Regions from separate parts of the Streptomyces rectiviolaceus genome, predicted to be linked through region 1. Evidence: riboswitches for the same ligand, from Rfam matches in the RefSeq annotation. Region 1 holds a riboswitch; the other holds the start of a gene.
What was found. A riboswitch is a leader RNA that binds a small molecule or an ion and turns the genes downstream of it on or off. The one in region 1 is predicted to bind S-adenosylmethionine.
Positions count from the first base shown of each region.

Region 2: linked by a shared signal. The riboswitch ahead of ABD378_RS06170 (putative leader peptide) and the one ahead of thrC (threonine synthase) in region 1 are both predicted to bind S-adenosylmethionine.

Region 1 covers NZ_BAAAUG010000038.1:111,073-115,275, forward strand. Annotated here, with positions in the region: gene ABD378_RS13040 (cold-shock protein) at 257-460, opposite strand; gene ABD378_RS13045 (MoaD/ThiS family protein) at 885-1,160, opposite strand; gene thrC (threonine synthase) at 1,248-2,567, opposite strand; SAM riboswitch class I at 2,585-2,719, opposite strand; gene ABD378_RS13055 (glucosyl-3-phosphoglycerate synthase) at 2,888-3,832, shown strand; gene ABD378_RS13060 (LAETG motif-containing sortase-dependent surface protein) at 3,922-4,203, shown strand, end outside.
Region 2 covers NZ_BAAAUG010000022.1:94,390-98,592, reverse strand. Annotated here, with positions in the region: gene ABD378_RS06180 (NtaA/DmoA family FMN-dependent monooxygenase) at 1-1,075, opposite strand, end outside; gene ABD378_RS06175 (LLM class flavin-dependent oxidoreductase) at 1,098-2,351, opposite strand; gene ABD378_RS06170 (putative leader peptide) at 2,428-2,517, opposite strand; SAM riboswitch class IV at 2,612-2,725, opposite strand; gene ABD378_RS06165 (glutathione S-transferase C-terminal domain-containing protein) at 3,286-4,008, shown strand; gene ABD378_RS06160 (beta-L-arabinofuranosidase domain-containing protein) at 3,996-4,203, opposite strand, start outside.

The DNA of each region.
Region 1 (4,203 bases):
CCCGATCCAAGTTCTGTCACTCTCACTGGGAGAGTGCTAAGCCCAATGATTAGCACTCGACCCCTACGAGTGCAAGCGCCTCTCACGGATCCCAGACGCACGAGGGGGCGCGCGCCCAGGCCCGCACGACGGGACGATGCGGCGGGACGGGGCGGCGGGACGGGGCGGGATGCGGCCGGACATACGAGGGGCCCGTACCCCTGTCGGGATACGGGCCCCTCGTCACTCGCTAAGTCGCTGGCCGATCGCGCCGAGATCAGACGGCGAGCTTGACCATGTCCGCCTGCGGACCCTTCTGGCCCTGCGAGATCTCGAACTCCACTCGCTGACCTTCTTCAAGGGTGCGGTAGCCGTCCATCTGAATCGCGCTGTAGTGGACGAAAACATCCGCACCACCGTCGACCGCGATGAAGCCGTACCCCTTCTCCGCGTTGAACCACTTGACGGTGCCCTGAGCCATGCCTAACTCCCCTATTACTGGCCCTTGCACGGACCCGCACTTCGCGGACCCGGGTCAGACCTCACCCCCCCAATGGGTTGTGGAGGCGTGCGCCGGAACGCGTCGACCGCGGCTGAATGTATCTGTCCAACTGCCCTCTGCAACAGGTCAATCGGACGAGAATTCTGGGCACGCCTGATCGGTAATATGCGGAGAATTCGCCGGAGTTCAGGGCAAGTCGGGCCAGACAAATGCCACGGGAGGGGCAAATGGGCAGTGCACTTTGGCTACTTCTTGTCGCCCTCAGGGCGACTTCGTATATGCGCTCGGCACAAACGGGGAAGCTCGCTTCCCAACTGTACCGCGCTCAACCACATGGAATTGCCCCCTCCGCTTCTCTCGCGGAGGGGGCAATCATGATTACGCAGGGTGTTTCTTTAAAGGATCAACCACCGGCGACGGCGGGAATGATCGACACCCCGGCACCGTCCGGCGTCGCGGTCTCAAGACCCTGCTCGAAGCGGACGTCGTCGTCGTTCACGTACACGTTCACGAAGCGCCGCAGCTTGCCCTGGTCGTCCAGGACACGGGCCGCGATACCGGCGTGCTTGGCCTCCAGGTCGGCGATGACCTCGGAGAGGGTCGCCCCCTCGGCGGCAACCTCGGACTGACCGCCGGTGTAGGTGCGAAGAATGGTGGGAATGCGGACGTTGACGCTCATGAATTCACCTCGGGGTGCGTGGGGCCCCTTCAGGGGCGCGGGGAACTGCGCGACCAGCCACAACGGTCCGCAGGTAAACGAGCAAGCTCAGCCTGCAAGCCCAGCGGCGCGGAACGCATCCAGGCTGGGGCGAATGGTCGCGGTCGCCTGAGACGTCTCGGCAACAGCGTCCAGGGTCTTGAGACCGTCACCCGTGTTCAACACGACCGTGGTGAGGGAGGGATCAATGAGCCCCGCCTCGATCAGCTTCTTGGTGACGCCGACCGTCACACCACCGGCGGTCTCCGCGAAGATCCCCTCACTCCGGGCGAGCAGCTTGATCGCGTCCACGACCTGCTCGTCGTTCACGTCCTCCACCGCACCGCCCGTGCGGCGCGCGATGTCCAGGACGTACGGCCCGTCGGCGGGGTTGCCGATGGCGAGCGACTTGGCGATGGTGTCCGGCTTCTGGGGGCGCACGACGTCGTGGCCCGCCTTGAAGGCGGTCGACACCGGGGAGCAGCCCTCGGCCTGCGCGCCGAAGATCTTGTAAGGCTTGTCCTCGACGAGACCCAGCTTGATGAGCTCCTTCAGGCCCTTGTCGATCTTCGTGAGCTGCGAGCCCGATGCGATCGGGATGACCAGCTGGTCGGGAAGGACCCACCCCAGCTGCTCGCAGATCTCGTACGCGAGGGTCTTGGAACCCTCGCCGTAGTACGGCCGCAGGTTCACGTTCACGAAGCCCCAGCCCTCGCCGAGCGGGTCGCCGATGAGCTCGGAGCAGAAGCGGTTCACGTCGTCGTAGTTGCCCTCGATGCCGACGAGCTCGCCGCCGTAGACCGCGGCCATGACGACCTTGCCCTGCTCCAGGTCGTGCGGGATGAACACGCAGGAGCGGAAGCCGGCGCGGGCGGCTGCGGCACCGACGGCGCCCGCGAGGTTGCCGGTGGAGGAGCACGACAACGTCGTGAATCCAAAAGCACGCGCCGCCTCGATGGCCTGCGCCACGACGCGGTCCTTGAAGGAGTGCGTGGGGTTGCCGGAGTCGTCCTTGACGAACAACTTGCCCTGCTCGACGCCGAGTTCACGGGCGAGGTTGTCGGCCTTGACGAGCTTGGTCCAGCCGGGGTTGATGTTCGGCTTCTCGGCCACGTCCGCCGGGACGGGCAGCAGGGGCGCGTAGCGCCAGATGTTGTCGGGGCCGGACTCGATCTGCTTCCTCAGCGCCTCGGGGTCACCGGTCGGCAGGTCGTACGCGACTTCGAGCGGGCCGAAACAGGCCTCGCAGGCGAAGATCGGGCCAAGGGCGTAGAGCTCGCCGCACTCGCGGCAGGAGAGGCCCGATGCGGGGCCGAGGTCCACGGATCCCCGGTCAGCAGCCGAGGTGGAGGGGGTGGTGTCGTTCGTTTCGACAGTCTGCGCAGCCATGGAGGCGAGGCCCTTTCTCCTCATCTTCCCCGTGACGCATCTCGTCACGAGACGGAATTGGCACCTTCCCCACCGAGACCTCGCGTGCGCGGTCGGCGGGATGGTTGCCGGGGCTTCAACGGGCCGTATCCCTCTGCCCCTCTGGATGAGCGGTATGGCGCCGGGGATTCATGGGCCCCGGGCATTTGTTACGCGATGACCCCCGACATGCGATGGTCATCCGCGTTGTTCAAGACTGTAACCGACGGCCTGGACCCTTGAGATAGTCGTCCGAACCGCGAGATGGATCACATGTAGGCCACACACAGGAGGAGCCACCCGTGCTGGAAGAGGCCGAGCGCTGGCTGACCAGGCGTTCCTGGTCCGTTGCCGACCGTCCGCTCAGCGCACTCGTCGCCGCCAAACGAGCGTCCGGGGCCTCGGTGAGTGTCGTCCTGCCCGCGCTCGACGAGGAGGAGACGGTCGGCGAGATCGTCGCCGAGATCCGCCGTGAGCTGGTCGAGAAGGCCTCGCTCGTCGACGAGCTCGTGGTGATCGACTCCGGCTCGAAGGACCGCACGGCCGAGGTGGCGCGGGAGGCAGGCGCCCGGGTCGTGCACCGGGACGAGATCCTGCCGCGCATCCCGGCGGTGCCCGGCAAGGGCGAGGTCCTGTGGCGCTCGCTCCTGGTGACCGGCGGTGACATCGTCGCGTTCGTCGACGCGGACCTGAAGGAGTTCTCGGCGGACTTCGTCACCGGGATCGTGGGCCCGCTCCTGACCGAGCCCGACGTGGCCTTCGTGAAGGCGATGTACGACCGCCCGCTGGCCGGGACCGCAGGTCAGGGCGGCCGGGTCACCGAGCTGATGGCGCGCCCGCTGCTCAATATGCACTGGCCCCAACTGGCCGGATTCGTCCAGCCGTTGGGCGGCGAGTACGCGGCGCGCAGGTCCCTCCTGGAGCGGCTGCCGTTCCCCGTCGGCTACGGAGTGGAGCTGGGCCTGCTCGTCGACGCGCTGCACACCGTGGGCCTGGACGCGCTCGCGCAGGTGGACGTCGGTGTGCGCAAGCACCGGCACCAGGACGGGCAGGCCCTTGGCCGGATGGCCGCGGCGATCTACCGGACGGCGCAGCTGCGGCTCGCGCGCGGCCATCTCGTACGCCCCGAGCTCACGCAGTTCGAACGGGGCGAGCAAGGGTTCGAGCCGCGCACCCATGCGGTGGACACGGAGGAGCGGCCGCCGATGGCCGACATCGCGGAGTACGCGGCCCGCCGCGTGGCGTAACCACCCAAGGCCGGGCGTTTTGTCTACATTTCCCACTTATGTGGGTCAGACAGGTAATGGGAAGCGCGCGACGCATCGGTGGCGTGGCCATGGCCACGGCAGGCCTCGCGGCCGGGGCGCTCGGCGCCGCGGCCGTGCCCGCCGCCGCGGATGTGATCGAGCCCTTCGCCAAGCGCTACGACGAATCGCCGTACGGCGACTTCAGGACCACCGGCAACACGGTCATGGGCTGCCCGACGACGCCCGCGGACAGGGCGGCGCGCTGCGCCACCGCCGCGGACGGCGAGGCCAAGGAAAAAGAGCGGAAGCAGCCACCGGTCAAGATCACCAACGTGCCCGCACAGCGGGCCGCGCCGGTGTGCAGCAGCGTC
Region 2 (4,203 bases), on a different contig from region 1:
GCCACTCCCGGGCGGTGGCCAGCGGGTCGCGGTACATCCGCACCTGGGCCCGGCCGCGGGCGATGGTGTGCTCGCCGACGTCAGGGTCGATGTCGGGCAGCGGGCCTTCCGGGTCGTACGCGGAGAGGTCGCGGTTCCAGACGAACTCCAGGTGCTTGATCGCTGTGGCGCCGCTGACCTGCTTGCGCCGCACCTCCCGGGAGAGTTCCTCCGCCTCCGCGTCCGTGTCCCCGAGGACGAAGGTCGCGGCGGGCAGGATGAGGAGCTGGTCGTGGGTGCGGCCGTGGCGGGCGAGGCGGCCCTTGACGTCCGTGTAGAACGCCTGACCTTCCTTGAGCGTGCTGTACCGGCTGAAGATCGCGTCCGCGCCGGCCGCCGCGAACTCGCGCCCTTCCTCCGAATCACCGGCCTGGAAGATGACCGGGCGGCCCTGCGGACTGCGCGGGACGTTGAACTGCCCCTGGATGTCGAAGTGTTGACCCTGGTGGACGAAGGCGCCCGCCTGGGCGTCGCGCAGGAAGGTGCCGCTCTCCTGGTCCGCGACGATCTCGTCACCGCGCCAGGAGTCGAACAGCTCATTGGCCGTACTCAGGAATTCCTTCGCCCTGGAGTAGCGCTCCTCCTGCGGCAGGAATCCGCCACGGCGGAAGTTCTCGCCGGTGAAGGCGTCCCAGGAGGTCACGACGTTCCACGCGGCGCGTCCGCCCGAGAGGTGGTCGAGGCTGGCGAACTGACGGGCCACTTCGTAGGGCTCGTTGAAGGTGGAGTTGATGGTGCCGGTCAGGCCGAGGTGTTCGGTGACGGCGGCGAGCGCGGTCAGGACGGCGAAGGTGTCGGGCCGCCCGACGACGTCCAAGTCGTAGATCTTCCCGCCCTGTTCACGCAGCCGCAGCCCCTCGGCGAGGAACAGGAAGTCGAACTTGGCGCGCTCCGCGGTCCGCGCGAAGTGCGCGAAGGAGCTGAACTCGATATGGCTTCCGGCCTCCGGGTCGCTCCATACGGTGGTGTTGTTGACGCCGGGGAAATGCGCCGCGAGGTGGATCTGCTTGAGCGGCTTGTCCGGTGACTTGCTCATGAGGGGTCCCTTCCGGTCCGGCTCAGGCGGTGGCGGCGTAGCGGCTTGCGGGGCGGGCGAGGCCCAGCAGGCCGCGCAGGGTGTCGGCTTCGTAGGCGTGCCGGAAGGCGCCGCGGCGCTGCAGTTCGGGCACCAGGCCGCGGGTGATCGCCGGGAGGTCGTGGCCGATGACGGCGGGACGCAGCCGGAACCCGGTAAGACCGGCCTGTCCCAACTCCAGGAGAAGTTCGGCCAGTTGCGCCGGTGTACCCGTGAAGACTCGCGCGTCGCTGGTGTACGGGTGACCGGCGAGGGCGTCCAGACGCTCCCTGCGGGCCGTGGCGGCGGCCGGGTCGTCGTCGAGGAACACGACCAGGTCACCGAAGAGATGCAGGGGTTCGCCGGTCCGCCCTGCCGCGTCCTGTTCGGCACGGACCGCCGTGACGACGACGCGTGCGTGCCCGGCGTCGCGCGGGGTGACGTATCCGATGTCGGCGGAGCGGCCGAGAAGCCGGAACGGCGCGTCATTCGCTGCCTCGTGGGCGAGCGCGCTGACCAGGGGCCTGCCCTGTGGCGGCCGTGGCGTGATCGAGGGCCCCTTGACGCTGAAGTGCTTGCCCTCGAAGTCGATGTAGTGCAGCTTGTCGCGGTCGATGAAGCGGCCGGTGGCGACGTCCCTGATCTCCGCGTCGTCCTCCCAGCTGTCCCAGAGCCGGCGCACGGCTTCGACGTGGTCGGCCGCCTCGTCGAAGAGGTCGACGGTCAACTCCCTGACGGCGGGGTCGTCGAGGTCCTCGATGCCGAAGGCGGGGAAGGTGCGGCGTCCGAAGTGCGCGGCCTCGTTGCGGCGTGCCGACACCTGGACCCGTACGCCCGCGCGGCCCGTGCTCACGTAGTCGAGCGTGGCGATCGCCTTGGATATGTGGAAGGGCTCCGTGTGCGTGGCCACCACCGTCGGCACCAGTCCGATGTGGCTGGTCAGCGGGGCGACGCGGGCGGCGATGAGGACGGCGTCGAGCCGTCCGCGGACCTGATCGGTGCGCCCGTCGGGTTCGGTGAAGTGCGAGGACTGCAGCCCGAGGGCGTCCTCGATCGTCACGAAGTCGAGCAGGCCGCGTTCGGCCTCGGTGATCTGATCGGCCCAGTACTGGGCGGTGAGCAACTCCCGGGGGCGGGACGCCGGTTCGCGCCACGCGGCCGGGTGCCAGCCCGCCCCGTCGAGCGCGACGGCGAGGTGCAGCGCGGAGGAAGGAGCGGAAGAGGGCAGCGCGGATGAAGGTGAAGGTGATGACGACACGGAGGAGTGCCTTCCTGATCGACCGTACGAGAACACCGGCCCCTCGGCTCCGAGGGTGCGGCGGCGGGGTGACGGGTCAGGAACGACAGAGCGCGCCGGCGACACGCTGCAGGTCGATGTGCGGCCGGGAGTACAGATGCACCTGGCGGCTCGGAGCGATCACCATGACGCGAGGGGCGGGCAACGCGGGCGGCACAAGTGCCACGTCCGTCACCTCCGCCCTTCCGGCCGGCGGGCCTGGGGCCTCGCCAGTCTCGCCGGTCTCGCGCTTGCGGAACCCTGGTCGGGCACCGCCTGGTCCTCACCTGGAGCACCCCGCCGCGTGGGAGGGTTGCCGGTCAGCAAGCCAGGGCTTGACGCTGACGCTCGTAACCTGCTCGGGACGTTACGTGAGGTCCGTGGCGGTGCGCAATGCCTGTGGATCATGGGCGTGCTCACATCGCCGTAGGTGCCTCGTCGTCCGCCTCCGTCAGGGACAACCGCGGGGCCGCGCCTTCTGTTCCGCTTCCACGCCGGGAGTTCCACGCCTTCTTGACGGCGCCTGGTGCCCGGATCCAGACTTCCGGTGACGGTCACGATGGTGGGCAAGCGCGGCTCCGGACGCAACGGGCCTCGACGGCAGGGCTGGTGGACATGTCCAGGGCGGTCGGTGAGAGGAAAAGCACCCCACGGCGTCCCCTGCCCGCGGGACGGCCCCGCCCCCGCCTCCTGACACGGCGTCTGCACATCGACCTGCTGCGCGTGTGCAGCGCCTCGGCTCCAGCCGCCTGACGTCGTCCCGCAGAAGAGACGTCCACGGAGACGAGGCGTCATCGCTTCGGCTCTCTTCCTCATGCGGCCCTCCGTGGCCCCGGATCCCCCTCTCCCCCCTCTCCCCCGCTGTGCCACCGACGCCGTGCGCGCGGTCGGCGCCCCCTCACCTGTCTGGAGAGCCATGCCCAGTCCACTCGGCGCCCGTCCGTCGCCGATCCGCAGCCGCATCGGCGCCGACCTGGCGGGCGGCTTCTATCCAGCCCCCCACCGCTATCACCTGTACCTCTCGGCAGGGTGTCCCCGCTCCTTGCGCGTCTCGATCACTCTCGACCTGCTCGGGCTCAGGGACGCGGTCACGACCACACTCCTGACACCGGACACCACCGCCATGGCGGCACTCGACTCGCTGCACGGCCACTACGAGGCCACCGAGCACCACTTCGACGGCCCGCTGACCGTTCCCGCCCTGTGCGACCGATGGAGCGGGCACGTCGTCAGCAACCACACCCCCGACATCCTGCGCGACCTCGCCTGTCGCTTCTCCGCGCACGGCCGTGGCCCGCTCACCCTCCTGCGCCCACCGGCCCTGGCCGCACGAATCGACACCTGGCACGAACTCCTCGCAACCCCGCTCACCCCACTCACCCCACTCACCCCTTCGACGCTGGACCAGATCGACCGCCGTCTGGCCTCCCACCCCTACCTCGTGGGCGGCCAACTCACCGCGGCGGACGTCGACTTGTGGGCAACACTCGTCCACCTCACCCCGGACGAACGCCTCACCCCGGACGAAGCCGAGGCCACCCACCGCTACCCCCACGTACGTACCTACGTCCGCCGCCTGCACGAGCACCCGGCCTTCCACGCCAACCACCCTCGCCCGGGCCCCGTTCACCGCACGTAGGACGCCTCCTTCGCCGTGCTCACCACCTTCTTGCCGTCCGGCGCGCTCAGCCGTCCTGCGGCCACCCAGGAATCCGCGGTGGCCTGGACGTGCTTGACCAGCGCGCCCTTGTCCCCGAAGGGAGCGGCCGACCAGATCTCGTCGAGGAGGGTCATGCCGTCGGGACCTGCCGGATTGGTGACGCCGGAGTCGATC